DNA from 3 places in the Qipengyuania oceanensis genome. Region 2 is predicted to be linked to each of the others. Evidence: predicted binding sites of a transcription regulator. Region 2 holds the regulator's gene; each other region holds the start of a gene.
The links. Region 2 encodes LexA, which represses DNA repair genes until DNA is damaged. Its sites were predicted from a motif close to GTTCCNCNCTTGTTCT; they were not measured.

Region 1 (10,441 bases), 220 kb from region 2:
TCCAGGAGATGGGCGCGCTGGAACGTCGGCCGAAGCTCAAGACCAGCACCGCATCCACCTGACTTTTCGGACCTTTGTCGCGCCCGGGCCGTTGAATGGGCGAAGGAGACGAAAATGTCAGACAAGACCCCGCCGAGCGAACCGATCTCGGATGCCGAGAAGTTCAAGCCGCAAAACGTGCAGGACGGAGACATGACTGATCCGAAGCTCATGGAGAGCCGCGGCAAGGGACCGGACACCGCACGCGGTGCCGAGCATCACCTGCAGATGAAGAGCATGAACCGCCGCTAGCGGTCCACGGCCTCAGGCATCAACGCTCGACAGCGCCTTGCGCACCGCGTCGATCGCCTCGGCTGCCTTGGAACCGTCCGGACCACCGCCCTGCGCCATATCCGGACGACCACCGCCGCCCTTGCCGCCGAGCACTGTTACGCCATCGCGTACCAGCTGAACCGCATCGAACCGACCGGTCAGATCGTCTGTCACGCCCACCGCGAATGCCGCCTTGCCATCGTTGACTGCGCAGATCGCGCCTACTCCCGATCCCATGCGTTTCTTCGCTTCATCAAGTAGCGGGCGCAATTCCTTGGGGTCCAACCCTTCGATTACCTGACCTGAAAATGCGACGCCGGCGATCTGTTCGTCAGCCTGTGCGCCAGCGTTCGCGTTCGACGTATTGCCGGCGAGTGCCAAGGCGCGCCTGGCTTCCGCGAGTTCCTTTTCGAGGCGCTTGCGTTCTTCCGCCAGCGCAGCGACCCGGCCAGCAGCCTCGTCGGGTGCTGCCTTGATCACGCCCGCGATCGCCTTCAGCGCATCCTCGCGACCCACCAGCCACCTGCGAGCGGCCTCTCCCGTCAGCGCCTCTATCCGGCGCACTCCCGACGAGACGGCGCTTTCGGACACGATCCGGAAAACGCCGATATCGCCAGTCGCCTTGACATGGGTTCCCCCGCACAGTTCGACCGAGAAATTCCGTCCGCCCTCTCCCAGGCCGCCCATGGACAGGACGCGGACTTCGTCGCCGTATTTTTCGCCGAACAGTGCGAGAGCGCCTGCTTCGACGGCCTCGTCCGGGCTCATCAAGCGCGTTACGACCGGTTCGTTGCGGCGTATTTCCGCATTCACCTCGGCCTCGATCGCAATGATGTCTTCATCCGTCAGCGGCTTGGGGTGCGAAAAGTCGAAGCGGAAGCGATCGTCGGCAACGAGCGATCCCTTTTGCGTGACGTGCCCGCCGAGGCGGTTGCGCAGCGCGGCATGAACGAGATGCGTTGCGGAATGATTGGCGCGAATCCGATCCCTGCGTTCGGCATCGACTTCCAGATGCACGGTTTCGCCGACCTTGATCGAACCCTTCGTCACCTTGCCGTAATGCGCGTGAAGTCGCCCAAGCGGTTTGGACGTCTCTTCGACCGCGATCTCCAATCCGGCGGGGCTGCTGATCGTGCCCGCGTCGCCCGACTGGCCGCCGCTTTCGCCGTAGAAGGGCGTCTGGTTCGTCAGAACGGTGATGGTGTCGCCTTGCGACGCGCTGTCGATCTCGGTGCCATCGCGCAGCAGTGCCACGACGCGGCCTTCTCCCGAAGTCGAGGTGTAGCCGGTAAACTCGGTTGCACCATCGCGCTCGGCAATGTCGAACCAGACCTCGCTCGATCCGGCATCGCCGGAACCCTTCCAGGCGGCGCGGGCAGCAGCCTTCTGCCGCTCCATCGCGGCATCGAAGCCTGCGCGATCAACTTCGAGACCGCGGCTGCGCAGCGCATCCTCCGTCAAATCGTAAGGGAAGCCATAGGTGTCGTAGAGCTGGAAGGCCGTCTCGCCATCGAGCCGGTCGCCGTCGCTCATCGTCGACGTCGCCTCGTCGAGCAGACGCAGACCCTTCTCCAGCGTACGACGGAACTGTGTTTCCTCGCGCTGCAGGGTTTCCTCGATGAGCGGCTGCGCCCGGCCCAGCTCGGGATAGGCCTGTCCCATCTCGGCAACGAGCGCCGGCACGAGCCGGTGCATCAGCGGATCTTTGGCGCCAAGCAGGTGTGCATGGCGCATCGCGCGCCGCATGATGCGGCGAAGGACGTAACCGCGGCCCTCGTTGGACGGCAGTACGCCGTCAGCCATCAGGAAACTCGTCGAACGCAAGTGGTCCGCAATGACCCGGTGGCTCGCCTTGTGCTCACCCTCGGCCTTCACGCCGGTCAGGCTTTCTGACGCGGCGATGAGTTCCACGAAGGTATCCGTATCGTAATTGTCGTGGACGCCCTGCATGACCGCCGCGATACGTTCGAGCCCCATACCGGTGTCGATCGAGGGCTTGGGAAGAGCGGTTCGCGATCCGTCGGCCGACTGGTCGAACTGCATGAACACGAGGTTCCAGATCTCGACGAAGCGATCTCCATCCTCGTCCGGACTGCCTGGAGGCCCACCGAAGATGTGGTCGCCGTGATCGTAGAAGATTTCCGAACAGGGACCGCACGGCCCCGTATCGCCCATCGACCAGAAGTTGTCGCTGGTCGGGATGCGGATGATCCGCTCCTCCGGAAGGCCGGAAATCTTGCGCCACAGATCGAAGGCTTCGTCGTCGGTATGATAGACAGTCGCAGTCAATCGCGCCGGATCGAGCGCCCATTCCCTGGTAAGCAAAGTCCAGGCATGGAGGATCGCCTGCTCCTTGAAGTAATCGCCGAAGCTGAAATTGCCGAGCATCTCGAAGAACGTGTGATGCCGCGCGGTATAGCCGACATTGTCGAGATCGTTGTGCTTGCCTCCGGCGCGCACGCATTTCTGGCTGCTGGTGGCGGTCGGGTTTGGCGGGGTTTCGAGACCGGTGAACGCGTTCTTGAACGGCACCATTCCCGCGTTGACGAACATCAGCGTCGGATCGTTGTAAGGTACGAGCGGCGCTGAAGGCACTTCGGCGTGCCCGGCAGCAGCGAAATAGTCGAGGAAGCCCCGGCGAATATCGTTGGTCGACGTCATGGCCGGTCAGTTAGGCAATGTCGGGGCTAGCGACAAGCGCGAAACCTGCGGCAGGGCGTGCGGTTTCCTCGATCACTGCGCCTTTGCCGCTATTGCGGACCCTAGGGGGTGTCTGGAAACGAAAAGCCGCCACATGCCGGATGGGGATGGCATGCAGCGGCATTCCGTGTGTTCGGGCCCCGAACCCCTGCCGGGTTCTGTCGGACAGAAGGACCCGCTTGAGGATCAGTCGTCGGAGTCCGCGTCCGGCCCCGCCATCATCTCCTCGGCGACCACGTCGGTGCGGCCACGAATCGCAGCTTCCAACTTGGTGCAAATCTCAGGGTTTTCCTTGAGGAAGGTCTTGGCATTCTCGCGGCCCTGGCCGATCCTGACGCTGTCGTAGCTGAACCACGACCCCGACTTCTCGACGATGCCCGCCTTCACGCCGAGATCGAGGATCTCGCCGATCTTCGAAATGCCCTCGCCATACATGATGTCGAATTCGACCTGCTTGAACGGGGGAGCGACCTTGTTCTTCACGACCTTCACGCGGGTCGAGTTGCCGACGACCTCGTCGCGATCCTTGATCTGGCCCGTGCGGCGAATGTCGAGCCGGACCGAAGCGTAGAACTTGAGGGCGTTACCGCCCGTCGTCGTCTCGGGATTGCCGTACATCACGCCGATCTTCATGCGCAGCTGGTTGATGAAGATCACCATGCACTTGGATCGGTTGATCGAACCGGTCAGCTTGCGCAGCGACTGCGACATCAGTCGAGCCTGCAGGCCGACGTGGCTGTCTCCCATCTCGCCCTCGATCTCGGCCCGGGGGACCAGTGCGGCGACCGAGTCGACCACGAGAACGTCGATCGCGTTCGAACGGACCAGCGTATCGGTAATTTCCAGCGCCTGCTCGCCCGTGTCGGGCTGCGAAACGATCAGCTCGTCGATATCGACGCCGAGCTTCTTGGCGTAGACCGGGTCGAGCGCGTGTTCGGCATCGACGAACGCCGCCGTGCCGCCATTCTTCTGCGCTTCGGCGATCACATGCAGCGCGAGTGTCGTCTTACCCGAGCTTTCCGGCCCGTAAACCTCGATCACCCGGCCTTTCGGCAGGCCGCCGATGCCGAGCGCGATATCGAGCCCGAGCGAACCGGTCGAAATCGATTCGACGTTCATCGTTTCCTTCGAGCCCAGCTTCATTGCCGAGCCCTTGCCGAAAGCGCGATCGATCTGCGCAAGGGCGGCATCGAGCGCCTTTTGACGGTCTGCGTTCATTTCCTTGCCCTCTACCAGCTTCAGGTTCGCCGCCATGGCACATGCCTCCATCGTTTGCCCAGACCGATCCGGGCTCTTTCCAACATGTAAGCCATGTATCGCATTTGTTCTCATGGAACAAGAGGAGAACGCGATTTAATTTTCAGGGGTGCCGGCAAAGCCCTGCCCGTGTCCTGTCAGACCTTCGCCGGAGCGTGCTTGCCGAGGATTTCCGCGACCTTGTCGCCGATCTGCTGGACCGAGAATGGCTTGGGAAGGAAATGCATGTCGGCCATCGCGATGTCGTTGCGCAGCTGTTCTTCCGCGTATCCGGACATGAACAGCAAGGGCATGTGCGGATGGATCTTGCGAATGCCCTTGGCCATGGTGGGCCCGTCCATGCCCGGCATCACCACGTCGCTGACCACAAGGTCGAATTCGCCGCCGGCCTTGATCAGCTCGAGCCCTTCTTCGCCGTCGGCGCAGGCGGTGACTTCATAACCCGCACGGGTGAGCGCGCGGGTGGCGATGGTCCGGACCATGTCCTCGTCCTCGACCAGCAGCAGCCGACCGCCCCCGGCCCAGTCGCTGGTGTCGGGCTCGACATCCGCCTTGCGCCCGCGCGCCGGGTCGCTCTCGACCTGGTGGACCGGGAGGTAGACCGAGAAGCGCGCGCCTTCCGTCCTGCCATCGTTGCCGACGACGTTGTCAGCGAAGATGAAGCCATTGGACTGCTTGACGATGCCGTAGACGGTCGAGAGGCCGAGGCCCGTCCCCTTGCCCTGTTCCTTGGTCGTGAAGAACGGCTCGAAGATCTTTCCGATGAGGTTTTCGGGGATGCCACCACCGGTATCCTGCACGATGAGCGCGGTATAATCGGTGGCAGGCATGAAATCGTACCCGATCTTGCCGACTTCAGACGCCGGGATCCGGCGCGTCGCCATGGTGAGCCGGCCCGGACCGTCGCCATGCGACTGGATCGCGTCGCGCGCATTGACCGCCAGGTTCACGATCACCTGTTCCAGCTGCTGCGGATCGGCGCGCACCGGCCCCAGCTCGCGGTCGTGCCTGACGACGAACTCGATCCGGTCGCCCATCAACCGCTTGAGGAGCTGGCTGACCTCGCTCACGATGTCGGGCAGCTGCACCGTCTCCGGGCGCAGCGTCTGCTGGCGCGAGAAGGCCAGCAGCTGGCGCGTGAGCGAGGCGGCGCGGTTCGAATTGGCGCGGATCTGCTGGATGTCGTCGTAATCGCTGTCGCCGGGCGTGTGCCGCAGCAACATCAGGTCGCAATAGCCGATGATAGCGGTAAGGACGTTGTTGAAGTCGTGCGCAACGCCGCCGGCCAGCTGGCCGACCGCCTGCATCTTGGTGGCCTGCGCCACCTGCCGCCGCAGCCGGACTTCCTCGGTCGAGTCGGCCAGGCTGAGAAGCACCGCCGCCTCGCCAAGCCCGCGCACGCCGGCAAGGCCGATGGATACCGGATCGTCGGGCTGGTTCGACAGGCGGACCGCCATGTCGCCACTGCTTGCCGGCCCGCGTCCGAAGCGACGCACGGCATCGGAAACGGTCGCCTTGTCCTCGCGCACCACCAGGTCGGTCGGATACTGGGGCAACCCCTTTTCCTTGCGACCGATCGCGCGCAGGAAGGCCTTGTTGGCGAACAGGAACCGGCCGTCGCGATCGGTCAATGCCAGGCCGAGCGGCAAGGCACCCAGCAGCGCCTCTACCTGCGGCATGGCTGCGCGACCTCCGCCGTCCCAGCCTCCGCCGATGCCCACTCCGCTATCCACCAGCGCCATCAGCGAAGCGGCCTGGTCGGCAGCGGCCAGCTCGCCCGCGGCAGGATCGTTCAGGGGAATATGTACGAGTGTCTGCGGCGTCCCCTGCTTGCCCTCGCGCGCGAAAAAGATGCGCTCCCGATCGTCGGAGCGCAGCAGGTTGACGAAGTCCTGCCCGGCGAGCGTCGCCGTCGGATCGCCCGATGCCCGCTCGGCAAAACCGGCGCTGGCAGCGCGGATCGAGCCATCGGGTTCGACCAGCGCGACCTCGATCCCGGCGCGCGACAGGATCGCGCCAGCGCGGTCGCCGACCAGTCCTGCAACCAGCTCGTCGGCGGACTGACGCACCTCGCTGGCGAAACGCCAGAGGAGATAGTCTTCGCCCCGCCCGGTTCGCTCGATCGTGAGCGACCATTGCTCCCCGGAAGCCTTTCCAGCCAGCGCCGCGACTTGCGCCATCCCGTCCCGCCAGGCTTCGCGTGCAGCGCGCGACAGCTCGTTTCGCGAGGGTTCGGCAAAAGCGATGCTCGGCGGCGCGGATTCCAGTCCGAAGCTTTCGACGAAGCGGGCGTTGGCACACACCAGCCTGTTAGCCCTGTCGGTCAGCGCGCAGGCATCGTCAGACTGCTCGAGCGCGGCGACGGTGACCGACCAGTCGGGTATGGCAAAGTCGGCACTCGCCGGTTCCTTGCGCAAGCGCGACTGGCCGAAGATCGCGATCAGGATCGCCGCCAGACCGCCGCCGTAGGCCAACGTGACGAGCGCGGATCCGGACGCGAACCAGAGGATCGCCATGCTGGCCACAACCGCGATGGCGAGCCCCATCTGGAGGCGGGCCCCGGGCAGCAGCGTGTCCTGTGGGTCGGAGCTCATGCCTCGCTATTGCCCAGGCGTTCGTCGAGCCGCTGCTCCATCACTGCCAGGCGCCGTGCACGCTTGCGAGCCACGATGAAGCGCCAGGCGAAACCTGCGAGCAGGTAACCGAGCGCCGCCCCGACCACCGCCAGCACCACGAAGCCGAAGGCCGTCACGCCGGCCATCTCAAAGAAAACCGCGAGCGCGCCGCGATCATGCGCCAACTGCTCGCCGGCATGCGAGCCCATCACCTGCTCAATGTTGAGCATCATCTCGCCGACCCTGTTCGCGGCGACCACCCAGGCGGGAAAGGTGAACGGGTTGGTCACGAAGGTGACCGCGGCGGCAAGTGGCACATTCGCGCGCGCGGGCAATGCCATGAATGCTGCAAGGAATATCTGTCCGATCGGAATGATGAAGGCGCAGAACAGGCCCAGTGCGACGCCACGGGGCACCGATCGGCGGGTAAAGCGCCATAGCTCGGGCGAAAGGAAGCGATGGGCGATCGGCGCGAGATACTTGTTGCGTGCCAATTCCTCACGCTCCGGCATGCGCTTTCTCAGCCAGTCGGCAAGGGCGGTCTTGGAGCGTTTTTCCGGCATCGTGCTGGCGGTCCACTTGAAGGCTCGGGTCGCAATCCGCAAGGGCTGGTTTGGCATATGCGGCAAGTAGCCGCGCCGCGGCGACGAAGCAGGAATGTCAGCTGTGCTCGCGCAGGATATTCGACTTGTTTCGCTTCCAGTCGCGTTCCTTGATATACTCGCGCTTGTCCGCCGCTTGCCGGCCCTTCGCCAGCGCGAGGTCAACCTTCGCCTTGCCCCGCGAATTGAAATAGATCGCCAGCGGAACCAGCGTCATTCCCTTGCGCTCGACTGCGCCGGTCAGCCGATCGATCTCGCGGGCGTTGAGCAGCAGCTTGCGCGGCCGCTTGGGCACGTGGTTGTGGCGGTTTCCGTGGCTGAACTCGGGAATGTTCGAATTGACCAGCCAGACCTCGCCGTCGCGCAGTTCGGCATAGCTTTCGGCAATGCCGCCCTCGCCCGCGCGCAGAGATTTGACCTCGGTCCCGGTCAGCGCGATCCCGGCTTCGAAATTTTCCTCGATCGCATAGTCGAAGCGGGCGCGCCGGTTCTCGGCGACGACGTTCTGCTTGTCGAAGGTTGCGTGTTTGGGTCTGGCCATCAGGCTGCGCCATGTAGGCGCTGGGCGAGCGGTTGCAAACCCGCCGCGAGCTTACAGGATGCCGGCGTGCTCCAGCGCCTCGTCCACAGCCTTGCGCGACGCATTGCTCGCGTTGCACAGCGGCAGGCGCACATCGCACGAAAACCATTCGTGGACGCGGCTGAGTGCATATTTGACCGGCGCCGGGCTAGCGTCCGAAAACATGGCGTAATGCAGCGGGAACAGCCGGTCGTTCAATTCGCGCGCGCGGGCGAGCTCGTTTGCAGCGATCGCCGCGTGAAACTCAGAACACAATGCAGGAGCGACGTTGGCGGTCACCGATATGGCGCCCCGCCCACCTGCTGCGGCATGGGGCAGCCACAGCTCGTCATTGCCCGACAGCTGGCAGAAATCGTGATCCAGTCCCATCCGGTGGTCGGCCACGCGGGACAGGTCGCCGCTCGCATCCTTGATCGCGACGATCCGGTCGGGATACTTTCGCACCAGTTCGACGACGGTCTCGTCCTCGATGTCGGTGACCGTCCGGCCCGGCACGTTGTAGAGCACGATCGGAAGGTCCGAGTTTTCGGCGAGATAGCTGAAATGGGCGATGAGCCCCGCCTGGCTGGGCCGGTTGTAATAGGGCGCGACGCAAAGTCCCGCGGTAACGCCGACGCGTTCGCAGAATTTCATGTGCATCAACGCATTGTTCGTATCGTTCGACCCGCAACCCGCAATCACGGGAACGCGGCCCGCCGCCTGGTCGACACATACCTCGATGACGCGGTGATGTTCCTCGTTGGACAGAGTCGAGGCCTCACCCGTGGTCCCGCATGGTACGAGGCCGCTCGAACCGTTCTCGATCTGCCATTCGACGAGCTTGCGATAGGCGCTTTCGTCGAACTGGCCGTCACGAAAAGGAGTCGCCAGGGCGGGAATCGAGCCGGAGAACATTTGTCTGACACCTGCGTTGTGATAATAGGGCCTTGCGATTCAACAGAAAAACGCGAGGCCGCGGATCGTATTCACGCCCTGATAAGGAGCCAGTCGGCAGAATGTCCAGCATGGACCGTAAAGCATTGATCGCAATGGCCGCCCTGGCCACCACCGCCATGACCTCGTCGGCGCCGCTGATGGCGCAATCTGCCGACCCGACCGCAGGCGCCCGCGCCCAGCTCGTCGCGAGCCAGCCTCGCGGTGGTGCACAGCTGGTCGATCGATGGAAGATGCTGCGGGCCAACGACCAGTTGCCGTTCTCGACCTACGCCGGTTTCCTGCTCGCCAATCCAGGCTTCCCGCAGGAAGACAGCCTGCGCAGAACCGCCGAAGATTCGCTCGATCGCGATGCCGCCAGCCCCGAACAGCTGGTCGCCTACTTCGATCGCTTTCAGCCCCTGACGAATTCCGGTGCCACTCGCTACGCGCTGGCGCTCAATGCGCTCGGTCGCCCGCAAGCCGCCGAATGGGCCAAGAAAGCCTGGCGTGGCGGAAAGATGAGCAGCACGGCTGAGGCGTATATGACCGGTCTGTTCGGTTCACGCTTCGGTCCGCAGGACCAGGATGCGCGGATGGATGCGCTGCTGTGGCAAGGCGAACTCGAAGCAGCACGCCGCCAGATCGCCCTCGTCTCGCCAGCCTATCGCCCGATGGCGATGGCACGACTGGCGCTGCTCGAAGGCAATGGCACGCCGGCGCAACCTGCCGGCGCACTGAACGATCCAGGTTACGTCTACAATCTTGCCCGCAACTATCGCGTCACACGGCAATTGCCCCAGGCGATCCAGTTGCTGTCTACCCGCCCTGCCTTTTCCGGCCCGGCATTCGATGCCGAGGATTTCGTGGGCCAGGCGTTGACCATCGCGCGCGGCGCGGGCGCACGCCAGGCACAGCAGATCGCGGCCAAGGTCGACGATCTGTTCGCACCCGGTGCCGATATCTCGGGCATGTCCTACCGTCTGCGCGACGATTACACTTCGCTCATGTGGCTCGGCGGCACCAAGGCGCTGTGGCAGTTGGGCGATGGCAATGCCGCGGCACCGCTGTTCTATCGCTATGGCGCGGCCGCGCGGACGCCGCAGACTCGTTCCAAGGGTTTCTACTGGGCTGGCCTCGCCTCGCAAAGGGCCGGCAATGCCGCCGAAGCGCAGCGCTATTTCGACATGGCCGCTGCCTACCCAGAATATTTCTACGGATTGCTCGCGCTCGAGCGGCTCGGTCGGCCCATCCCGGCCTTCCCGGCCAATGCCGGCGTTCAGCCGACGCAGGCGCAGCGCGAGGCGTTCAACGCCCAGCCGCTCGTCCAGGCTGTCCGGACGCTGCCACGCGGGATGACCGACTGGCGGACCGAGCGCTATTTCTTCACTGCCCTGGCAGACAGCGCGGCAACGCCGACCGACATGCAGATGGTAGCGGATCTGGCGCGCGAGCTGCGCTTG
Region 2 (10,441 bases):
CTTACTACGAGCGGCTGACCAGCGATCGGGAGGACATCCGGTTTGCGGCCGCGCGCGAATGGTCCCTGTGGGAGGGCAACGTCGCCACTCTCCTACCCGACGAGGCGCTGCTCGACAGCTTTGCCGATCCATCCAAGGCCGTGCCGTTCGCGCGGATCTGCGCGAAGTTCTTCCTCGAAAACTTTTATCTGGAGGAAGCGCAATTGCTGGAGAACGTCGACAGGATCGCGCATATTCCGGGCATCATCGTGCAGGGTCGCCATGACATCTGCACGCCGCCGACCTCGGCCTGGGCGCTGAAGAAGGCGTGGCCGCAAGCCGAGCTTTGGATCGTCCATGATGCCGGCCACTCCGCCGGCGAACCGGGCATTGTCGACGGCCTTGTCCGCGCGACCGACAAGCTGGCCGGCAAAGCGGACTGACAAGAAACTTGCTTGATCGAGATGCCCGGAAAAGCGATGGCCGCCCGATGATCCTAGTCATCGATAATTACGACAGCTTCACCTTCAACCTTGTCCATTACCTGATGGAACTGGGTGTCGAGGTCCAGGTCGAGCGTAACGACGCCTTGTCGGCAGCCGATGCAATCCGGACTGAAGCAGCAGGCTTTCTGATTTCCCCCGGCCCTTGCACGCCGAACGAGGCCGGCATCAGTCTCGAACTCGTCGCGGCCTGTGCGGATGCGCGCAAGCCTTTGCTCGGCGTGTGCCTCGGCCACCAGGCGATCGGCCAGCATTTCGGCGGTACGGTCGCGCGCGGCGGATTGATGCACGGCAAGACCTCGCCGGTCGATCATGACGGTACGGGAGTGTTCGCCGGCCTACCCTCGCCCTTCACCGCGACCCGGTATCACTCGCTTATCGTGGAAGGCATCCCCGATGCGCTACGGGTCAATGCGACGAGCGAGACTCCCGGCCTCGACGGGACGAGCGTGATGGGCTTCCGGCACCGCGACCTGCCGATCCACGGTGTCCAGTTCCACCCCGAAAGCATAGCGACAGAACACGGCCACGCCTTGCTCGCAAACTTCCTGCGGGTTTGCGGGCTCGATCCGGTCATGCCGAACAGGCTGGCGGCATGAAGACGCTTCCTGCAGCTGACGCCCATCTGACCGAGGACGAAGCCGAGGAAGTCTTCGGCGCCATTCTGGACGGCGAGACGAGCGAGGAGGAGATTGCCCGCTATCTCGTCGATCTGTCCGATCGCAGCGAAACCTCCGAAGAGATTGCAGGCGCGGCCCGGGCGCTGCGCGCGCGTCTCGTTCCGATTTCCGCGCCCCCGGGTGCGATCGATGTTTGCGGAACGGGCGGCGACGGCCATCACACGCTGAACGTATCGACTGCGGTCGGGCTGGTCGTCGCGGCTTGCGGTGTTCCGGTGGCGCGACACGGCAACCGGGCGGTCTCGTCGCTGGCCGGCGTCGCCGATACACTCGAGGTCCTTGGCCTCGACATGGCTGCCGCGGGGCAGTCCGCCGAGCGTACGCTCAACGAGATCGGCATCTGCTTCCTGTTCGCGCCAAATCACCATCCGGCGATGGGCCGCATCCAGCCCATTCGCAAGAAGCTCGGCCGCCGCACGATCTTCAACCTGATGGGCCCGCTCTCCAACCCCGCGCAGGTCGAGCGGCAGCTGATCGGCATCGCGCGCCCTGCCTATGTTCCGATCTACGCGCGGGCGAAGGCAAGGCTCGGCGGCGAGCACACGATGATCGTCTCCGGCGACGAGGGGCTCGACGAACTCAGCCTTGCCGGGGGGAACGAGCTAGCCGACGTGCGCGGCGCGGATTTCGAGATGCGCCGCGTCGATGCAAGCGCTGTCGGCCTCGACCATGCGCCGGTAGAAGCCATTCGCGGCGGCGATGCGGCCCACAACGCAAAGGCGCTGAAGGCCCTGCTGCAAGGAACGCCCGGTCCCTATCGCGACGCGGTGCTGCTCAATGCGAGCGCGGCCTTGCAAGTTGCCGGAAAGGCGACAGGCTGGACCGACGGCGTTGCCATGGGGGCCGAGGCCATAGACAGCGGCTCTGCCGAGGCGCTGCTCGCCCAGTGGATCGACCTGACCCGATGAACAAGCTCGAGGAAATCTGCGCCACGAAGCGCATCGAGGTCGCTGCGCGCCGCGCGGCGGAATCGATCACCGCGCTCGATCACCGGGCGGCCGGCCAGTCCGCGCCGCGGGGATTCCGCGCGGCACTGGAAGCCAAGGCCAAGGCGGGCTTCGCACTGATTGCGGAAGTGAAGAAAGCATCGCCTTCCAAAGGGCTGATCCGAAAGGATTTTAAGCCTGCCGATCATGCGCGCGCTTACGAAAACGGAGACGCAGCCTGTCTCTCCGTTCTGACCGATGCGCCCTATTTCCAAGGTCATGAGGACTATCTGATGGAAGCGCGCGCGGCGTGTTCCCTGCCGGTCCTGCGCAAGGACTTCATGGTTGAGCCCTGGCAGGTCGCCGAAGCGCGTGCGATCGGCGCCGATGCCATCCTCATCATCGTCGCCGCGCTAGATGATACGGCGATGGCCGAAATCGAGGCGGCAGCGATCGAGCGCGATATGGACGTGCTGGTCGAAGTCCACGACAAAGCCGAAATGGAGCGCGCCGCTCGCCTCAAATCCCGGCTGATCGGCGTAAACAATCGCGACCTCAGGACTTTCACCACCGATCTCGCCACGACGGAGCGGCTTGTCCCGCTCGCACCCGAGGGAACACTGCTGGTCGGCGAGAGCGGGATTTCGACGCATGCGGATTGCGAGCGGCTCGCCGCGAGCGGCGTGCGCACTTTTCTCGTCGGCGAAAGCCTGATGCGGCAGCCCGACGTCGAGGCGGCGACCCGCTCCCTACTGACGGGCACGGCATGACCGAAAAGCTCACGCATCTCGACGATACCGGGGCGGCCCGCATGGTCGACGTCGGCGGTAAGACGCAAACGCAGCGTGTCGCGATCGCCAGCGGCACGATCCGAATGCAGCCGGATACGCTCGAAGCGGTTCGCCTGGGCAATGGCCCCAAGGGTGACGTTCTCGGCGCGGCGCGGATCGCCGGGATCATGGCCGCGAAGAAGACTGCAGACCTCATTCCGCTGTGCCATCCGCTGCCGCTGGATTCGGTCAGCGTGGATTTCACCTTCGAAAGTGGCGCCATCAGGGCGACCGCAACTGCCAGCATCACCGGCAGGACCGGCGTCGAAATGGAAGCCCTTACAGCAGCTTCGATCGCATTGCTTACAATCTACGACATGGCCAAGGCGCTGGAGAAGGGCATGGTCGTCTCCGACATCCGGCTGCTCGAGAAGCGCGGTGGCAAGTCGGGCGACTGGCGCGCATCGTGACAGGCACGCAGCCGCCGATCCCGCTCGACGAAGCGTTGGACCGGCTGCTGCGCGGCATCGAGCCCCTTGCAAGCGAACACCTCGATACAGAGCAGGCAATCGGCCGGTATCTCGGCGAAGACCTGGTGGCCCTACGCACCCAGCCCGCGACGGACCTGTCGGCGATGGACGGCTATGCCCTGCATGCAGATGACGACCGGGGCCCCTGGCAGGTTGTCGGCGAAAGCGCCGCCGGACACCCGTTCCGCGGGAGCTTCGGTCGGGGCGAGGCAATCCGCATCTCTACCGGCGCACACATGCCGGAAGGCGACATGGCGGTGCTGCTCCAGGAAAACTGCACGCGCACCGGCGAGGTCATCGCGCTCAACGGCGAAGGCGAGCCGACAGCGCGCCATATCCGGCGTGCCGGTTACGATTTTTCCAAGGGGCAAGTCTTGCTTCCTGCCGGAACACGCATCGATGCCAACCAGATGGCGCTCGCATTGGGATCGGGCCACGCAAGGCTGTGCGTTCACCGGCTTCCTTCCCTCGCGGTAATCGACAGCGGCGACGAGTTGGCACCGTCTCCCGAAGATTGTCCCGCGCACCGGATTCCGGCGACCAACGGCGCCATGCTGGAAGCGCTGGCGCGCGCCCCTGCTGGCCGGATCGAACGCCTGGGACCGGTGGCCGATACGATGGAGGCTTTGCTGGCCGCGCTCGACAATGCAGGCGCTTGCGACGTGATCGTCACCACGGGCGGTGCCTCGGTGGGCGATCACGACCTCGTGCGCCCGGCGCTCGAACGATGGGGCGCGCGCATCGATTTCTGGCGGGTTGCCATGAAGCCGGGCAAGCCCCTGATGGTCGGGCGCAAAGGAAGTCAGGTCATCCTCGGGCTGCCGGGCAATCCCGCCTCCGCCTACGTCACGGCGTTCCTGTTTCTGCTCCCGCTCTTGCGGAAGCTGGCAGGCTGCCTGAGACCGGGGCCGCAGGCCATCTCGTTACCGACGGCGCTCGATCTTGCGCCGGGTCATGCCCGAAGGGAGTTTCTCCGCGCCACCGTAGCCGAAGGGAAGGTCCATCCGGTCCTTGAACAAGATTCCGCTGGCTTGCTGGCCTTGGCGACCGCGACCGCCCTCATCGATCGACCGCCGAACGCACCCGAGACGAAAGCGGGAACATATGTTCCGGTGTACCTGCTCGAAAATGGCGGGATTGCTTGACTTCACCTATTTGGTTGCCTAATTGTTCCGCATTCGTTCGCATTCGCGAGTCGAAGGAACAGATGGCTATCACGGAGCCCGGCCCATGCTGACGGCAAAACAGCACGAATTGATCCGCTTCATCCAGCAGTGTCTCGAAGAGACGGGCATCTCGCCCAGCTTCGAGGAAATGAAGGAAGCGCTGGACCTCAAGAGCAAGTCGGGCGTCCACCGCCTCATCTCGGCGCTGGAAGAGCGCGGCTTCATCCGCCGCCTGCCGAACCGGGCACGGGCTCTCGAAGTGCTCAAGCAGCCGGAGGATGCGATTTCTACCGCCCCGCGCGCTCGCGCAGCGAACGACATGGTGGCAGCCGCGACCAAGCCGACCGCGTCGCGCCAGTCCGAAGCGGCGAACGATGTCATCGAGATACCGCTGCACGGCCGCATTGCCGCCGGTGCCCCGATCGAGGCGCTTGAAGGTCAGAACTCGCTGCCGGTCCCTGCCGCCCTGCTCGGTCCGGGCGAGCATTATGCGCTCGAAGTCTCGGGCGATTCGATGATCGAAGCGGGTATCTTCGACGGCGATTTTGCATTGGTCCGCCGCACGGACAGTGCTCGCGATGGGGAAATCGTGGTCGCACTGGTCAACAATGAGGAAGCGACGCTGAAGTACCTGCGCCGCGAGAACGGTCGCGTCCGCCTCGATCCGGCAAACGCCAGCTACGATCCGCAGATCTACGATGCCGGGCAAGTGCAGGTCCAGGGCAAGCTCGCCGGGCTCCTGCGCCGATACCACTAATTTCGTGACGCGGGGCGCGTGGAGCTTATGGCTCCTCGTCCCGCCACCACCCGTGTTCGCCTTGGTGATCGGCTACCCGGTTGATCCTTTTCCGCTCCAGAAACAGGGCGAGGCCACCTGTCTGCCGCATCATCCGCGCATCGGCCTTCAGCCAGCGCGGGCGACAGCTTCGCGGCAACCAGCGATCGGCGACCACGATATCGATTTCGCTGCAGGCGGCTGCAAGTGCGCGCTCCTCGATCCTGTCGTGGCTCCGTGCCATCAGTAGCGTCCATCTCCTGCCGCCACGATCGAGCATAAGGGTGCAGAAATCGCGAGAGCAGCGCGCCGCCGGCCAGTCTGCAAGGGCAATCGGTTCGCCATTCATTCCTGCCATTTCGAGCAGATTGTCCTTCGCATAATCGGATCGCCCTTCGCGCAGGACAAGCAGCCTGTCCCCCTCGCCCGCGATTCCCACATGGCGCGCGTCACTAGAGATCAAAACATCCGGCGTCGGCGTTACCGCGAGAAGCAGGGTCGCAACGGCAGCCGGCGCCAGGCCAAGCAGGCGCGCTCGCCCACGCCACAAGCCCAGCCACAGTCCGCCTGCGAGGAACAGGAAGTAAGTAAATCCGCCGATCTGCGGGAACAGCTTGATCGCACCTGGCTGCGCTGCGGTGAAATGCGCGATCCCGACCAGCAGCTCCAGCGAATGCTGCGTCAGCCACCATGCCGGTGCGCCAAGGCCCGCCAGATCGAGCAACAGGCCGAGCGCGATCAGCGGCATGGTCACGAATGTTACCAGCGGTATTGCCACGACATTCGCGAACGCGCCGTAGACCCCGCCACGATGAAAGTGGAAAAGAACGATCGGCATCAGTGCGAATTCGATGACGAGCCCCGTGGCGAGCAACATCGTGCCACGCCGCCCGATCCGGGCCTGCCAACTCTCCTCGCGCGGAGCGAGGAATCGCCGCACCGGCCCCGCATTGTGGAGCGCGACGATGGCCAACACCGCGGTGAAGCTCATCTGGAAGCTCGGCCCGACCAGCGATTCCGGCCAGACGAACAGCACGAAAGCCGCCGCGACGGCAACCATGCGGATGCTCAGCGGCTCCCGTCCCATCGCCAGCGCGAGCAGCACCAGCACCGCTCCGATGCAGCTGCGGACGGTCGGAACCTCGCTGCCGGTCAGGATCGTATATCCGATGCCGAACAAAGCGCCGATGGCCGCAGCAACGACCGGCAGGCGGACCCGCAACGCGAGCCACGGCCAGAGCGCGAGAAGTTTCAAAGAGAGGAAGTAGCCTGCCGCGATCACCGCGCTGACATGCAGGCCGCTGATCGAGAGCAGGTGGGTCAGCCCGCTGTCGCGCATCGCCTCTTCGTCGGCATCGCTGATCGCGCCCCGGTCCCCGCTCGCAAAAGCGGCAGCGATCGACGCCGGCGAGCCGCTCATCTGCGACCTCACGTGGCCTGACAGGCGGCGCTGGATGCCTGCCAGGCCCGTGCGCTCAAGGCTCTCCTCGACCAGTTCGACCGGACCGAGGATGGAGCCGGTCGCCGACAATCCCTGGAACCACGCGGCACGGGCAAAGTCGTAGCCGCCCGGTAGCATCGGCGGTGCGGGCGGCATCAAGCGGGCGCGAAGCCGGATGACTGCGCCCTCGCGAAAGCGTGGGTCGTCCCGGTCCAGCGCCAGGTTGAGACGGATCTTGCGCGCTACGCCGGCCTCGGGATCGTGCATGGCGACCGTTAGGCGCACGCGCTCGCGCGCAGGTTGTTGCTCCCGCTCGAGGATCCGCGCTTCGAAGCGTTCGACCCGGGGATAATCGATCGCCTCGACCCCGACGCTGGCCGAGCGTGCCCAGACGATCAGCACGCCGGCGGCAAGCGCGAGTGCCAGGCCGGTTAACGCCAGCGCCAGTTCGCTCCGATCCGGTCGGTCCCGGTAGCGTGTGCTTGCAGCGATCGCGGCGAGTATGCTCGCTCCGACCAGCGCGCTCCACTGCCAAGGCCCATCGAGCACGAACCACGCGGCAATCCCGCCGGCAAAGGCAACCGCCAGCCACGGCCCGCGATCGAAACCGGCCCGGCGCAGAAATTCGTTCGCGCCCCTTGCAAAACTGGACAAACCGGTACGCTTGCGCCAAGTGCGCTGCACCGCAGCATCAAGGCTGCCCGCATTATCTCCCATCGGGACAGCCGGGCCCTGGTTAGTCGCCATTGGGCCATCGAAAGGAAGCGCTTTTTCATGGCAAGCGAAGGTGGATTAAAAGACGGCAAGGTGGTCACCCGCTTTGCTCCCTCTCCCACCGGATTCCTGCATATCGGCGGCGCGCGTACTGCGCTGTTCAACTGGCTGTTCGCGCGCCATAACGGCGGCACGGCGCTGCTGCGGATCGAGGATACCGACAAGAAGCGCTCGACGCAGGAAGCGATCGACGCGATTCTCGACGGGCTCGACTGGCTCGGGCTCGATTACGACCAGGAGCCGGTATTCCAGAGCGAACGCGCAGCGCGTCACGCCGAAGTTGCGAACGAGCTGCTGGCCAGTGGCAACGCGTACAAATGCTTCGCCACTCCCGAAGAGCTCGAAGCCATGCGCGCCGACCAGCGCGCCAACAAGCAGCCGATGCGCTATGACGGGCGGTGGCGCGATCGCGATCCTGCCGAGGCGCCCGAAGGCGCCCCCTTCGTGATCCGGCTCAAGACCCCGGCCGATGGCGAGACGACGATCGAGGACGCGGTCCAGGGCAAGGTCTCGGTCAAGAATGCCGAGATCGACGACTACATCCTGCTGCGCGCCGACGGCACGCCGACCTACATGCTGGCCGTGGTTGTCGACGATCACGACATGGGCGTCACCCATGTCATTCGCGGCGACGATCATCTCAACAACGCGTTTCGCCAGCTGCCGATCTATCGCGCTATGGGTTGGCCGGAGCCGGTCTATGCGCATGTGCCCCTGATCCACGGCAATGACGGTGCCAAACTGTCGAAGCGCCACGGTGCGTTGGGGGCAGAAGCCTATCGCGATGAGCACGGCATTCTGCCGGAAGCGCTGTTCAACTACCTGCTTCGCCTTGGCTGGGGCCACGGCGACCGCGAGGAAATCACCTGGGACGAGGCGATCTCGCTGTTCTCGCTCGATGGTGTCGGAAAGAGCCCTTCCCGCTTCGACATGAAGAAGCTGCTTCACCTCAACGGTCATTATATTCGCGAGGCGGACGATGCGCGGCTAGCCGCACTGGTTGCGCCGCGGATCGGTGACGCCGCAGACGAGGCTTTGCTCGCCGAGGCCATGCCGGTTCTCAAGCCGCGCGCCCGCGATCTGGACGAATTGGCCGAAGGCGCCGCCTTCCTGTTCCGGCAACGTCCGCTGCAGATGACCGACAAGGCCGAGGCGCTGCTCGATGACGAGTCGCGGGCGCGCCTCGCAGGGATTTCGGCCCTTCTGTCGCAGGAAAACGACTGGACTTTGGAGGCTCTGGAGGCCAGTTTGAAGGCCTATGCCGAGGAGCTCGAAGTGGGTCTCGGCAAACTGGCGCAGCCATTGCGAGCTGCGCTGACCGGGACGACCACGTCGCCCGGGATTTTCGATGTTCTGGTCCTGCTCGGCCGGGAAGAATCGCTTGCTCGCATCGACGCGCAGGCGCACCCGGCCAGCAAGGACTAAATTGGTAAGGAGAACGCATTTGGCAGACAAGCAGGCACAGCTCGATCTGGCGGGAAAGACGACCGATTTTCCGGTCCTCGAAGGCAGCATCGGGCCGGATGTCGTCGACATCCGCGCGCTCTACGGCAAGACCGGCGCCTTCACCTACGATCCCGGTTACAAGTCGACTGCCAGTTGCGAAAGCGCGCTCACCTACATCGATGGCGAGGAGGGAATCCTTCTCCACCGCGGCTATCCGATCGGTCAGTTGGCCGAGCATTCCAGTTTCATGGAAGTCGCCTATCTGCTTCTCAACGGCGAGCTGCCCAGCGGCGAAGATCTCGACGATTTCACGCACACGATCACCTACCACACGATGCTGCATGACCAGATGCGGCAGTTCTATCAGGGTTTCCGCCGCGACGCGCACCCGATGGCGATCATGTGCGGCGTGGTGGGAGCGCTGTCGGCGTTCTACCACGACAGCACCGATATCTCGGACCCCGAGCAACGCAAGATCGCCAGCCACAGGCTGATTGCGAAGATGCCGACGATCGCCGCGATGGCCTACAAGTACTCGGTCGGTCAGCCGTTTCTCTATCCCGACAACACGCTGAGCTACACCGGCAATTTCCTGCGGATGACGTTCGGCGTTCCGGCTGAGGAATACGAAGTGATCCCGGCCGTCGAAAGCGCGATGGACAAGATCTTCATCCTCCACGCCGATCATGAACAGAACGCCTCGACTTCGACCGTCCGGCTCGCCGGGTCGTCTGGCGCCAACCCGTTCGCCTGCATCTCGGCCGGTATCGCCTGCCTGTGGGGCCCGGCACACGGCGGCGCCAACGAAGCTGCGCTCAACATGCTGCGTGAAATCGGGACGCCGGACCGGATCCCGCACTACATCGAGCGTGCCAAGGACAAGAACGATCCGTTCCGCCTGATGGGCTTCGGCCACCGCGTCTACAAGAACTACGATCCGCGGGCCACGGTCATGCAGAAGACCGTTCGCGAAGTCTTTGATGCCCTCAAGGTCACCGATCCGGTGTTCGAGACCGCCCTGCAGCTCGAGGAAATGGCGCTCAACGACGACTATTTCAAAGAGAAGAAGCTGTTCCCCAACGTGGACTTCTACTCGGGTGTCATTCTGTCGGCGATCGGATTCCCGACCACCATGTTCACCGCATTGTTCGCCCTCGCCCGCACAGTGGGCTGGGTTGCACAGTGGAACGAGATGATCTCCGATCCCGCACAGGTCATCGGTCGTCCGCGCCAGCTCTACACCGGGCCGACGCAGCGCGATTACGTGCCGGTCGACAAGCGCTGAGGCATCAATCGAGGGCGGGGACGCTCAGCGTGAAGCGAGCGCCCCGCCCCGGTTCGCTCTCCACGGTCAGCTCTCCGCCCATCGCACGGGCTATCCGGCGCGAAATGTAGAGCCCGAGCCCCGAGCCACCGTCGCCGCTGCGACCCAGGCGTTCGAATTTCTCGAA
Region 3 (10,441 bases), 210 kb from region 2:
GCCGAACAGCAGCATGAAGCCTGTCTTGCGATTGCTCAGCGCCATACCGAGCACCCGCCAAGCGGATTGCTTCTTAGCGGCTGCGACCTCTGCCATACCCTAGCGTCCTTTTGTTTTCGCCAATTTGGTGCGACACTAGCGGCGCGAAAGAGGAAGGAACAGCCACCATGAGTGCTGTGGGTATAACCAAGTCCGTTGGTGATCCGGCCCGCAGGCCGACCGACGGGATGCTCGCGCTGGCGAAAGACCTCGCCGAGAACCGCAAGCGCGATGCCGCCGAACCGTCGACCGTGCCCGCGCGTGTCTATACCGATCCCGATCATTTCGCGCGCGAGAAGGGGGCGATCTATGACCGCCTGCCGCAGATCCTGTGCCCCTCGGTCTTACTGCCCGAGCCGGGCATGGCAGTGCCGCACGATGCCACCGGGCGACCGCTGCTAATCACCCGCGACGCGGATGGCACGGCGCATGTGTTTATGAACGTCTGCCGCCATCGCGGAACGCGGCTGGTCGAGGGCGCGGAGGTTTGCGCCACGAAGAAGCTCGTCTGCCCCTATCATGCGTGGACCTACGCGGTGGACGGACGGCTGCTCGCCCTGCCCCGCCCCGATACTTTCCCGGATCTCGACAAGGCGGATTTCGGTCTCGTCGAATTGCCCTCGAAGGAGACCGGCGGCCTGATCTGGTTCGCTCCTCATGAGGAAACCGCCGACTTCACGCTTGCCGAAACGATCGGCGAGGATTTCCACGCGCTCGGCATGGGCGAACAATTCCTGTTCCGGCGCAAGCTGCACACCGTGAAGGGCAACTGGAAGCTCATCATGGATGCCTTCCTCGAAAGCTATCACGTCACGCGCCTGCACGCGCAGACGATCGGCCCTTTCTTCAAGGACGGGGTCACCAGCGGCGACATGATCGGCCCGCATTCGCGCAGCGCGGTCGGCAGGCTGGAGGAAATGGACGGCATCGACCTCACCGACATGGCGCAGCTGCGGCGCGTCGTGACCTATGCCTACCAGCTCATGCCGGGTGCGCTCGTCATCCCCAGCCCCGATTACATCAACGTGATGGTGATGATGCCGCAGGCTCACGACCTGACGCTGGTCGAGGACTTCATGCTGATCCCCGAGCCGCCCGCGACGGACAAGGCGCGCGATCACTGGGAACGCAGCTGGGCGCTGCTCGACGGCGGGGTCTTCGCCAGCGAGGACTTCCGCGCCGCAGAACTCGGCCAGCAGGGTCTGGAGAGCGGCGCGATTGACGAACTGACGCTCGGCACGATGGAAGGCGGCATCCGTCGCTACCACGAGACCGTCGAAGAGGCGTTGCGCGCGGCGAACTGACGGCCTAGGCGCGGGCGCATGTCCAGAACACCGCGTGCAGACGACCGGCCCGAAGGGGATCGCATTGCCAAATTGCTGGCGCGCGCAGGCGTCGCCTCGCGCCGCGAGATAGAGCGGATGATCGAAGACGGGCGCGTGACCCTGGCCGGCAAGCCGGTGACGACCCCGGCGACCTTCCTGACCTCGCTCGACGGCGTGTCGGTCGACGGCAAGCCCGTCGGCAAGGTCGAAGCGCCGCGGCTGTTTCGATTCCACAAGCCCTCGGGCCTGCTGACTGCGGAACGCGATTCGTCGGGTCGCCCGACGATCTACACCGCGCTGCGCAACGCGCTGCCCAAGGGTACGCCGCGCATGATCCCGGTCGGTAGGCTGGATTTCACGACCGAAGGCTTGCTGATGCTGACCAATGACGGCGAGCTGAAGCGCGCGATGGAGTTGCCGTCGTCCGGCATTCCGCGCACCTATCGCGCACGGGCATTCGGCGACGTCACGCAGGCACAGCTCGACGATCTCATCGAGGGCGTGGAGATCGACGGCATTCGCTACGGCAAGATCGAAGCCGATCTTGAACGCGGATCGGGGAAGAACCGTTGGGTCCAGATGACGCTGACCGAGGGCAAGAACCGCGAAGTGCGCCGCGTTCTCGAACACCTGGGGCTGAAGGTGAACCGGCTGATGCGACTCGCCTACGGGCCGTTCGAGCTCGCCGACCTGCCGCGCGGCGCTGCCCAGGAAGTGCCGCAGAAGCAGGTCGAAGCGTTCCGCAAGCAGCTGATGCGCAGCAAATGAGAGTGATTGCCGGCGACTGGCGCGGGCGCAGAATCGTCGCCCCCAAGGGAGACGCCACCCGTCCCACAGCCGATCGCACGCGCGAGACGCTGTTCAACATGTTGGCGAGCCGCTTGGGCTCCTTCGAAGACCTGTCGGTCGCGGACCTGTTCGCAGGCTCGGGCGCGCTGGGGATCGAGGCGCTATCGCGCGGCGCGGCGCACTGCCTGTTCGTGGAGAACGATGCGGCCGCGATAAAGGCGATCAGGGAGAATGTTTCCGGCCTCGATGCCCGCGAGAAGGCGACCATCCAGCAGGGATCGGTGATGCAGCTCGGCCCCGCGAAGCAGGCGACCGATCTCATCCTTCTCGATCCGCCCTATCACACCGGTGCGGGCGGCGTGGCGCTCGACCGGCTGTTGCGACTGGGCTGGATTTCCGAAGCTACGTGGATGGCGGTAGAATCGGCTGCGGACGAGACGATCGCGGTGGCGGGGCTGTCGATCGATGCCGAGCGCAAGGTCGGCAAGGCCAAGCTGACCCTGCTTCGTCGCGAAGCCTGACCCAGGCAAGAAAAAGGACAGCGACACCATCGTGCCGCCGCCCCTCTTCGTGGCCCGAGAGACGCGAACGCCCCGGTTTGCGAAAAATGATTACCGGTTCTGCGGAAGCGGACCGTCGATTTCGCTCGCGGGCTTACCCGGCCAGTAATTCAGCGGACGATTGCCGTAGTTGAGGCCGGCTTCACGCGGGTTGACGCAGTTGTCCTGCTGATCGCCCTTGCAAGGCGGATATTCCCCGTTGTGGGCAGCCGGAGCCGTCTGGGTGACTGCATTGCCGCGGAACACTATGTTGCCGCTCGTGGCCGAACGGGTCGTGCGGGCAGTCGCGCTAGCATTCGATGCCGTCGCGTTGCCGGCCGCATTCATCTGGTTGCGGATCGAAGTCCAGGCCGCGACGCGCTGGGGTTCCGTCATCGTGACGATGCTGACGCGCTGTTCGTTGTTGAGCGCATTCCACCATACCCCCTGCTGCATTTCGTCGAGAGTCCAGTAATACGTCTGTGCTTCCATCGGCCAAGCATCGTAGGTCGCCTGCTGCTCGGCATCCCACGCATCGTACATGGACTGCTGCATCGCCGTCAGTTCCATCGGCTCCATGTGATGATCGGCCATCGCGGGCGCTGCGGTGAGAGCAAGTGCGGCTGCTCCGGCATAAATCAGCGACTTCATATGAGTTCTCCGTTTTTATTCCTGTCGGGCCACTTACGCAGAAGGGTGGCCCAAGGTTCCGGATCGCCCTTGCGCCCGCCCCTCGCGTTCCCTACCTGTTCACCGCTTCATGACCGAGATTCCAGCCACCGACAGCGCGCCTCCGGCAGACGTCCCTCCCCCCTATGCGGCGCGGCTCAACACGCCGCAGCGCGAGGCCGTGCTGACGACCGAGGGGCCGGTGCTGATGCTGGCCGGGGCCGGCACCGGGAAGACGGCGGCGCTCACCGCAAGGCTGGCACATCTCATCGCGATGCGGCTCGCTTGGCCCAGCGAGATTCTCTGTGTCACCTTCACCAACAAGGCTGCGCGCGAGATGCGGGAGCGCGTGGGACGCCACATCGGCGACGCCGTGGAAGGAATGCCGTGGCTCGGCACGTTTCACTCGGTCTGTGCGAAGATGCTTCGCCGCCATGCCGAACTGGTCGGTCTCCAGAGCAATTACACAATCATCGATACCGACGACCAGCTGCGGTTGCTGAAGGCTCTCATCCAGGACAACGATATCGATGACAAGCGCTGGCCCGCGCGCCAGCTTGCCGGACTGATCGACGGCTGGAAGAACCGCGGGCTCAATCCCGCCGACCTCGATGCCGTCGACAACGAGAGTTACGCAAACGGTCGCGGCCAGCAGATGTACGGGCTCTACCAGCAGCGTCTGAAGGCGCTCAACGCCTGCGATTTCGGCGATCTGATGCTGCACATGCTGAACATCTTCCGCCAGCACCGCGACGTGCTGGAACACTATCAGAAGCGCTTCAAATACATCCTGGTGGACGAATACCAGGACACCAATGCCGTCCAGTACCTGTGGCTTCGGCTGCTCGCGCAGGAACGCAAGAACATCTGCGTGGTCGGCGACGACGATCAATCGATCTATTCCTGGCGCGGTGCGGAAGTCGCCAACATCCTGCGCTTCGAGAAGGATTTTCCGGGCGCCAAGGTCGTCAAGCTGGAGCAGAACTACCGCTCAACCCCGCAGATCCTGGCGGCGGCCTCGGGCCTTATCACCGCCAACAGCCAGCGGCTCGGCAAGACCTTGTGGACCGAGCTGGAGCATGGTGAGAAAGTTCGCGTCATCGGCGTGTGGGACGGCCCGGAAGAAGCGCGCCGCGTGGGCGAGGAGATCGAGCGGCTCGAGCGTGAGGGCGCAAGCCTCGACAAGGTCGCGATCCTTGTCCGTGCGCAGTACCAGACCCGCGAGTTCGAAGACCGGTTCATCCAGATCGGCATCAACTACCGCATCATCGGCGGCTTCCGTTTCTACGAGCGCGCCGAAATCCGCGACGCCCTCGCCTATCTGCGCGTCATTGCGCAGCCTGCCGACGACCTCGCGTTCGAGCGCATCTACAATCAGCCCAAGCGCGGTCTCGGCTCCAAGACCCTGGAAAAGATGTACCAGCACGCACGGCGGACGCAGATGCCGCTGGCGGCAGCATCGCTCGATCTGGCCGAGACCGACGAATTGCCCGCGCGCGCGCGCAACACTCTGGTCGGCCTGCTCCAGCAGTTCGTCCACTGGCGCGAACTGGCCGAGGAAACGACCCCGGCCGAACTGATGCGCGCGGTGCTCGCCGAGAGCGGCTACGACGACATGCTCGCTGCCGATCGTTCGGCAGAAAGCGCCGGCAGGGCGGAAAACCTCTCCGAACTGGCGCGTGCGATGGAAGAGTACGCGACGCTGGGCGATTTCCTCGAGCACGTCAGCCTCATCATGGACAATGACGCGCGCGACGATGGCGAGAAGGTCACGATCATGACCATGCACGCTGCCAAGGGCTTGGAATTCGACCATGTTTTCCTGCCGGGCTGGGAAGAGGGTGTCTTCCCCTCGCAGCGCTCGCTCGACGAAGGGGGCCTCGCCAGCCTGGAGGAAGAACGTCGGCTCGCCTATGTCGCGATCACGCGCGCAAGACGCCGCTGCACGATCCTCCATGCCGCGAACCGGCGCATCTACGGCCAGTGGACAAGCTCGATCCCGAGCCGCTTCGTGGAGGAATTGCCCGAAGAGACCATCACGAGCGAAACCACCATGACCGGCGGCGCATCGCTATGGCGCGCCAACTGGAGCGAGAACGAGGACCCGTTCGCCCACGTGTCGAGCAGCCGGCCGGATCGATCCTCTGCACGTGGCCCAGGCTGGCAGCGGGCGCTCGAAACCGGGTACGACATGAAACAACTGGTGGTGAAGGAAAGCCGCCGCAGCGCCGCGAGCTTTGCGGCCTCTGCTCGGACAGACATCGCGATCGGAGCGCGCGTCTTCCACGACAAGTTCGGCTACGGCGAAGTCACCGGCCAGGAAGGCAACAAGCTGACCATTTCTTTCGAGAAGGCCGGCGAGAAGCGGGTCATCGACAGCTTCGTCACGCTGGCCTGAACGGACCTGAGACGGCCTCATTCCGGCAGGCACAAAAAAAGCGCCGCCCGGAGGCAGCGCTTCTTCTGGTTTGAATCTCGACTTGGCTGTTCAGCAGTTGTTGTCGACGCCGTCGACGCAATCGCCAACCGATTCGACATCATCAACGGCACCGCGAACGGTGTTGCACGCCTGCAGGGCGAGCATGCTGGTTCCAAGGGCGACCACGGCAAGAAGCTTCTTCATGTTATTCCTCCAAAATCGCGGCCAAAACCCGGAAGGAATTCAGGCCGCTGGATGACGGTGACCAAACAACGTCAACGCGCGAGAAGGGTTCCGCGCATGGCAAACATGACCTTATCAGCAATTCCGGAGGGGCAGTTTCGCCCCTGTACGGTCGCGGCGATCAGCCGAAACCGACGTCCAGGAAGCCGGGCTTGGGCCCGTTCCATTCCCCGGCGGCAACCGGCTCGTCGTCCTCGTCGCGAGGCGAACGGCGCTGGTTTCGGACGGGCTCGTCGGAGCGGTGTTCGCGCGACTTGCGAGGCTTGCTGGGCGCTTGCTCGCGACGTTCGTCCGAGTTGTTCGCGCGCCGGGGCTTTTCCGCCGGCTCTGCAGCGTTGTTCTTGGCGGGCTTCTCTACCGTTTTTTCAGGGGCAGCGTCGCCATCCGACTTCTCGACCAGGTCGACCCGTACGTCCTTCTTGCCGAAGACCGGGATCTTGTTCTTGGTCAGCTTCTCGACATTGGCGATCGCTTCCGCATCCTCCGGAGCGACGAAGGTGAAAGCCCTGCCCTTTGCCCCTGCCCGCCCGGTACGGCCGATGCGGTGGACGTAATCGTCCGGATGCCAGGGAGTATCGTAATTGAAGACGTGGCTCACGCCCTTGATGTCGAGCCCGCGGGCGGCGACGTCGGAGGCGACGAGGATATTGATCCCGCCGTCTTTGAAGCGCTGCAGTTCCTTCTGCCGGCTGGCCTGGTCGATGTCGCCGTGGATTTCCCCGCTAGCGAAGCCGTGCTGCTGCAGGCTCTTGTTCAGTTCGCGCACGGTCGTCTTGCGATTGGCGAAGATGATCGCGGTGTCGACGTGGTCGTGACGCAGCAGCCAGCGCAGCGTTTCGCCCTTCTGGCGGCTACCGACGTTGACCTTGAAGGCCGTGATGTCCTCGTTGGTCGACGCCGCCCGGCTGACTTCGATCCGCTTCGGATTATTGAGAAACTTCTTGGCAAGTTTCTCGATCGGCGGCGGCATCGTGGCGGAGAACAGCATCGTCTGCCGCGTTTCGGGCAGTTTCGAGCAGATGAATTCGATGTCGGGAATGAACCCCATGTCGAGCATCCGGTCGGCCTCGTCGATGACCAGCAGCTCGCAGCCGCTCATCAAGATCTTGCCCCTCTCGAACAGGTCCATCAGCCGGCCCGGTGTCGCGATCAGCACATCGACGCCTTCGTCGAGCGCCTTGAGCTGGTCGCCCATCTGAACGCCGCCGATCAACAGGGCCATCTTGAGATCGTGGTTCTTGCCGTATTTCTCGAAGTTCTCGGCCACCTGGGCAGCGAGTTCGCGCGTCGGCTCGAGGATCAGCGAGCGCGGCATCAGCGCCCTGCGCCGACCGGCTGCCATCACGTCGATCATCGGCAGGACGAAGCTGGCCGTCTTGCCGGTTCCCGTCTGGGCGATGCCGATCAGGTCACGCATCATCAGCACGGTCGGGATGGCTTGCGCCTGGATTGCCGTCGGCTCGGTGTAGCCGGCGGATTCGACCGCCTTCAGCAGGTCTGGAGAAAGGCCGAGATCGGCAAAGGTCATGGGCAGCGTATTGTCCGGTATGAGAGAGAGCCCGGCGCATTTTGCCATGCCGGGCGAAAACTGTTCGCGCCCATTGCCCGGGACGGGCCAAAAGTCAAGATTTCAGCACTCGCGCGCCGAGGCGTCAGTCGCCGTTGGATGCGACCAGCTGGCGCATCCGGTCGATCTCGCAATTGGCGCCGGACCGCGAGAGCAGCTTGTCGCGCCTGATGCAGATCCGGCCATCATCGTTGGGCTCGACGTAGAAGCCGGAATAATAGTCGCGCGCACGGCAGGATTTCTCGAGGCTGGCGCTCACCAGCCGCCGATCGCGCAGATAGAGCAGCAGGCGATTGTCGCGGGTGGTCTGGACGCCGGCGATCTTGGAGACGTCGATGCAGTCGTCCATCTTGCGCTCGACCAGTTGCGGTGGCGCCGGACTGTCGGGCAAGTCGGCGACGAGACTCTGCCGCTGGTACGGATTTCTCGGCGAAATACGCACGATCACGCGCTGCTCGATGCGGACCTGCCGCGCCTCTGGAACGTGCGACGCATTGTCGAACGAGAGCCAGCGCCGTGCCCCGCCGGGCTGAAGTGGGAGCCGATCGGCATCGACCGATTCGGCGGTCAGATCGCCGGCGGTACGCACTGGGTCGAAAGGCGTCTTGTCGCCAGCCGGCTCGGCCCACGCCGCCATCGAAAGCGACAGCGCGAGGGGAGCAAGCAAGGCAGCCCTTTTCGTCATCGCTGTCGCTCGCACTCCTCTGTTCGCGCAGGATCACCTGCTCGCTGGCGTGATCTAGCGCAAATGCTTGAATGACGGCTTAATCCCCTCGCCGCTGCTGGCAAGTACTGGCTTGGATCGGTCGAATAGTGCAGAGAAGCGCCATGAGCGAACCTACCGAATTTCTCGCTGCCGCCGAGGCTCTGCTCGGATCGCGCGGCTTCACGCGTGACCCCGATCTGATGGATCCCTGGCTGACCGACTGGCGCGGTCGTTTCTCGGGCAAGGCGCTGGCCCTCCTCTCTCCGTCCTCGACGCAGGAGGTTTCCCGAACCGTGCGGCTGTGCGCGGACCATGGCATTGCGATCGTCCCGCAGGGCGGCAACTCCGGCATGTGCGGAGGCGCGACACCCGATGCCAGCGGCAATGCGGTGCTGTTGTCGCTGCGCCGGATGGACGCGATCCGCTCCCTCGATACCGAAGCGCGGCAGATCGTGTGTGAGGCAGGCCTGGTCCTCCAGACGCTGCACGAGGTGGCCGCGCGCGAACGCCTGCGGTTTCCCCTCACGCTCGGCGGCAAGGGATCGGCAACGGTCGGTGGACTTATCTCGACCAATGCCGGCGGGACGCAGGTGCTGCGCCATGGCGTGATGCGCGACCAGGTCCTGGGGCTCGAGGCGGTGCTCGCCGACGGGAGCATTTTCAACGGGCTGACGGTTCTTAAAAAAGACAATCGCGGCTTCGACCTCAAGCAGATGCTGATCGGATCGGAAGGCACGCTGGGTATCGTCACGGCCGCCACCTTGCGGCTGCTGCCCGAGACCGGCGGACGCAGCGTGGCCTGGGCGGGCCTCAAATCGATCGGCGATGCACGCAAGCTCCTGCTGCTCGCGCAGGACAAGGCCGGGCACTACCTCGAAGGTTTCGAAGTGATGCCGCAGCATTCGCTCGAGGCGGTGCTGGCTCACACGCCCGACACGCGCAACCCGCTTACGGACATCCATCCCTGGCAGGCCCTGATCGAGCTCGTCGGCGAGCCAGGCGAAGCGGCGGACCTGCCTGCCATCGTCGAGGACATCCTTGCCGCCGGAATGGAACAGGGCCTGGTCGATGACGCCACCATCGCGGCCAACGAAAGCCAGGCCGAGGCATTCTGGCTCATGCGGGACGAGATCGCCCCGGCCGAGCGCGCCGTCGGCCCTGCAATGCAGCACGACATCTCCGTCCCGGTCGCCCGGATGGCGGATTTCGTCGAGGCGGCGATCCCGCAGGTCAAGGCCAGGTTCCCGGACACGCTGCCGGTCGCCTTCGGCCACCTGGGCGACGGCAACGTGCACTTCCACGTCATCGGTCCCGCCGACGCAGTGCGCGGCCAGTGGGAACTCGACCAGGGCAAGACGATCAGTGCCTATGTCCACGATCTGGTGACCGAGTGGGGTGGCTCGATCAGCGCCGAACACGGGATCGGGCAGATGAAACGCGACGAGCTCGGCCGGCTGGGCGATCCGGTCGCCAACACCATGCTGCGAAACGTAAAACAGGCGCTCGATCCGCAGGGGATACTCAATCCCGGCAAGCTCGTCCCGCTTGCACCGGCGCCATAAGCAAACTAAAGCGCGCGCTTCACGCGCCGCGTGCCTGCCACGCCGGAGCGCCGCAATTTCCAGCTCACGACTTTCGGAGACGTTTCATGGCCAGCGCGCCGCAAGCCAACCTACCGCTGTTTTACAACGACCTGATGCCGCTCAACTCGCGCGATCATGCGAACTGGACGAGCCGCACGCTCGACGGCGCGGATTTCCTCAAGAACCAGCATGCCATCCCGCTGACCGCCGACGAGTTCGTCGAATGCCAGCGCAGCTATCCGATCGTCTTCACCTCGGGCGACAACTCGCTTCCGATCGCGCTGATGGGCCTCAACGAGGGCGTCAACACCTTCGTCAACGATGAAGGCAAGATCAGCGAGCCTGTCTACCTGCCGGCCTACATCCGCCGTTATCCCTTCCTGCTCGCCAAGCTTCAGCCCGACAGCGAGGAACTGTCGCTGTGCTTCGATCCGTCGCAGGAAGTTTTGGGTGAGTACGAAGGCGGCCAGCCCCTGTTCGACGACAAGGGCCAGCCGACCGAATACACCAAGGGCGTGCTGCAGTTCTGCGAGAATTTCGAGCAGTCGGGCCAGCGCACCAA

Region 1: a site for LexA is predicted at 4,345-4,360, ahead of recA (recombinase RecA). Genes of this name have one in related genera too.
Region 3: a site for LexA is predicted at 3,430-3,445, ahead of GRI48_RS02935 (ATP-dependent helicase). Genes of this name have one in related genera too.

The regions. Positions count from the first base shown of each region.
Region 1 covers NZ_WTYN01000001.1:615,344-625,784, forward strand. The annotation lists gene GRI48_RS02995 (cation:proton antiporter domain-containing protein) at 1-62, shown strand, start outside; gene GRI48_RS03000 (hypothetical protein) at 115-291, shown strand; gene alaS (alanine--tRNA ligase) at 304-2,973, opposite strand; gene recA (recombinase RecA) at 3,199-4,266, opposite strand; gene GRI48_RS03015 (hybrid sensor histidine kinase/response regulator) at 4,407-6,863, opposite strand; gene GRI48_RS03020 (DUF2062 domain-containing protein) at 6,860-7,447, opposite strand; gene smpB (SsrA-binding protein SmpB) at 7,545-8,027, opposite strand; gene dapA (4-hydroxy-tetrahydrodipicolinate synthase) at 8,079-8,960, opposite strand; gene GRI48_RS03035 (lytic transglycosylase domain-containing protein) at 9,095-10,441, shown strand, end outside.
Region 2 covers NZ_WTYN01000001.1:390,469-400,909, forward strand. The annotation lists gene pip (prolyl aminopeptidase) at 1-422, shown strand, start outside; gene GRI48_RS01915 (anthranilate synthase component II) at 470-1,081, shown strand; gene trpD (anthranilate phosphoribosyltransferase) at 1,078-2,070, shown strand; gene trpC (indole-3-glycerol phosphate synthase TrpC) at 2,067-2,858, shown strand; gene moaC (cyclic pyranopterin monophosphate synthase MoaC) at 2,855-3,328, shown strand; gene GRI48_RS01935 (molybdopterin-binding protein) at 3,325-4,533, shown strand; gene lexA (transcriptional repressor LexA) at 4,619-5,311, shown strand; gene GRI48_RS01945 (ComEC/Rec2 family competence protein) at 5,337-7,517, opposite strand; gene gltX (glutamate--tRNA ligase) at 7,545-8,969, shown strand; gene GRI48_RS01955 (citrate synthase) at 8,989-10,275, shown strand; gene GRI48_RS01960 (sensor histidine kinase) at 10,280-10,441, opposite strand, start outside.
Region 3 covers NZ_WTYN01000001.1:596,291-606,731, forward strand. The annotation lists gene GRI48_RS02910 (AmpG family muropeptide MFS transporter) at 1-96, opposite strand, end outside; gene GRI48_RS02915 (aromatic ring-hydroxylating oxygenase subunit alpha) at 168-1,343, shown strand; gene GRI48_RS02920 (pseudouridine synthase) at 1,362-2,132, shown strand; gene rsmD (16S rRNA (guanine(966)-N(2))-methyltransferase RsmD) at 2,129-2,674, shown strand; gene GRI48_RS02930 (hypothetical protein) at 2,765-3,343, opposite strand; gene GRI48_RS02935 (ATP-dependent helicase) at 3,453-5,759, shown strand; gene GRI48_RS02940 (entericidin) at 5,850-5,984, opposite strand; gene GRI48_RS02945 (DEAD/DEAH box helicase) at 6,145-7,551, opposite strand; gene GRI48_RS02950 (hypothetical protein) at 7,676-8,275, opposite strand; gene GRI48_RS02955 (FAD-binding oxidoreductase) at 8,419-9,858, shown strand; gene GRI48_RS02960 (SapC family protein) at 9,945-10,441, shown strand, end outside.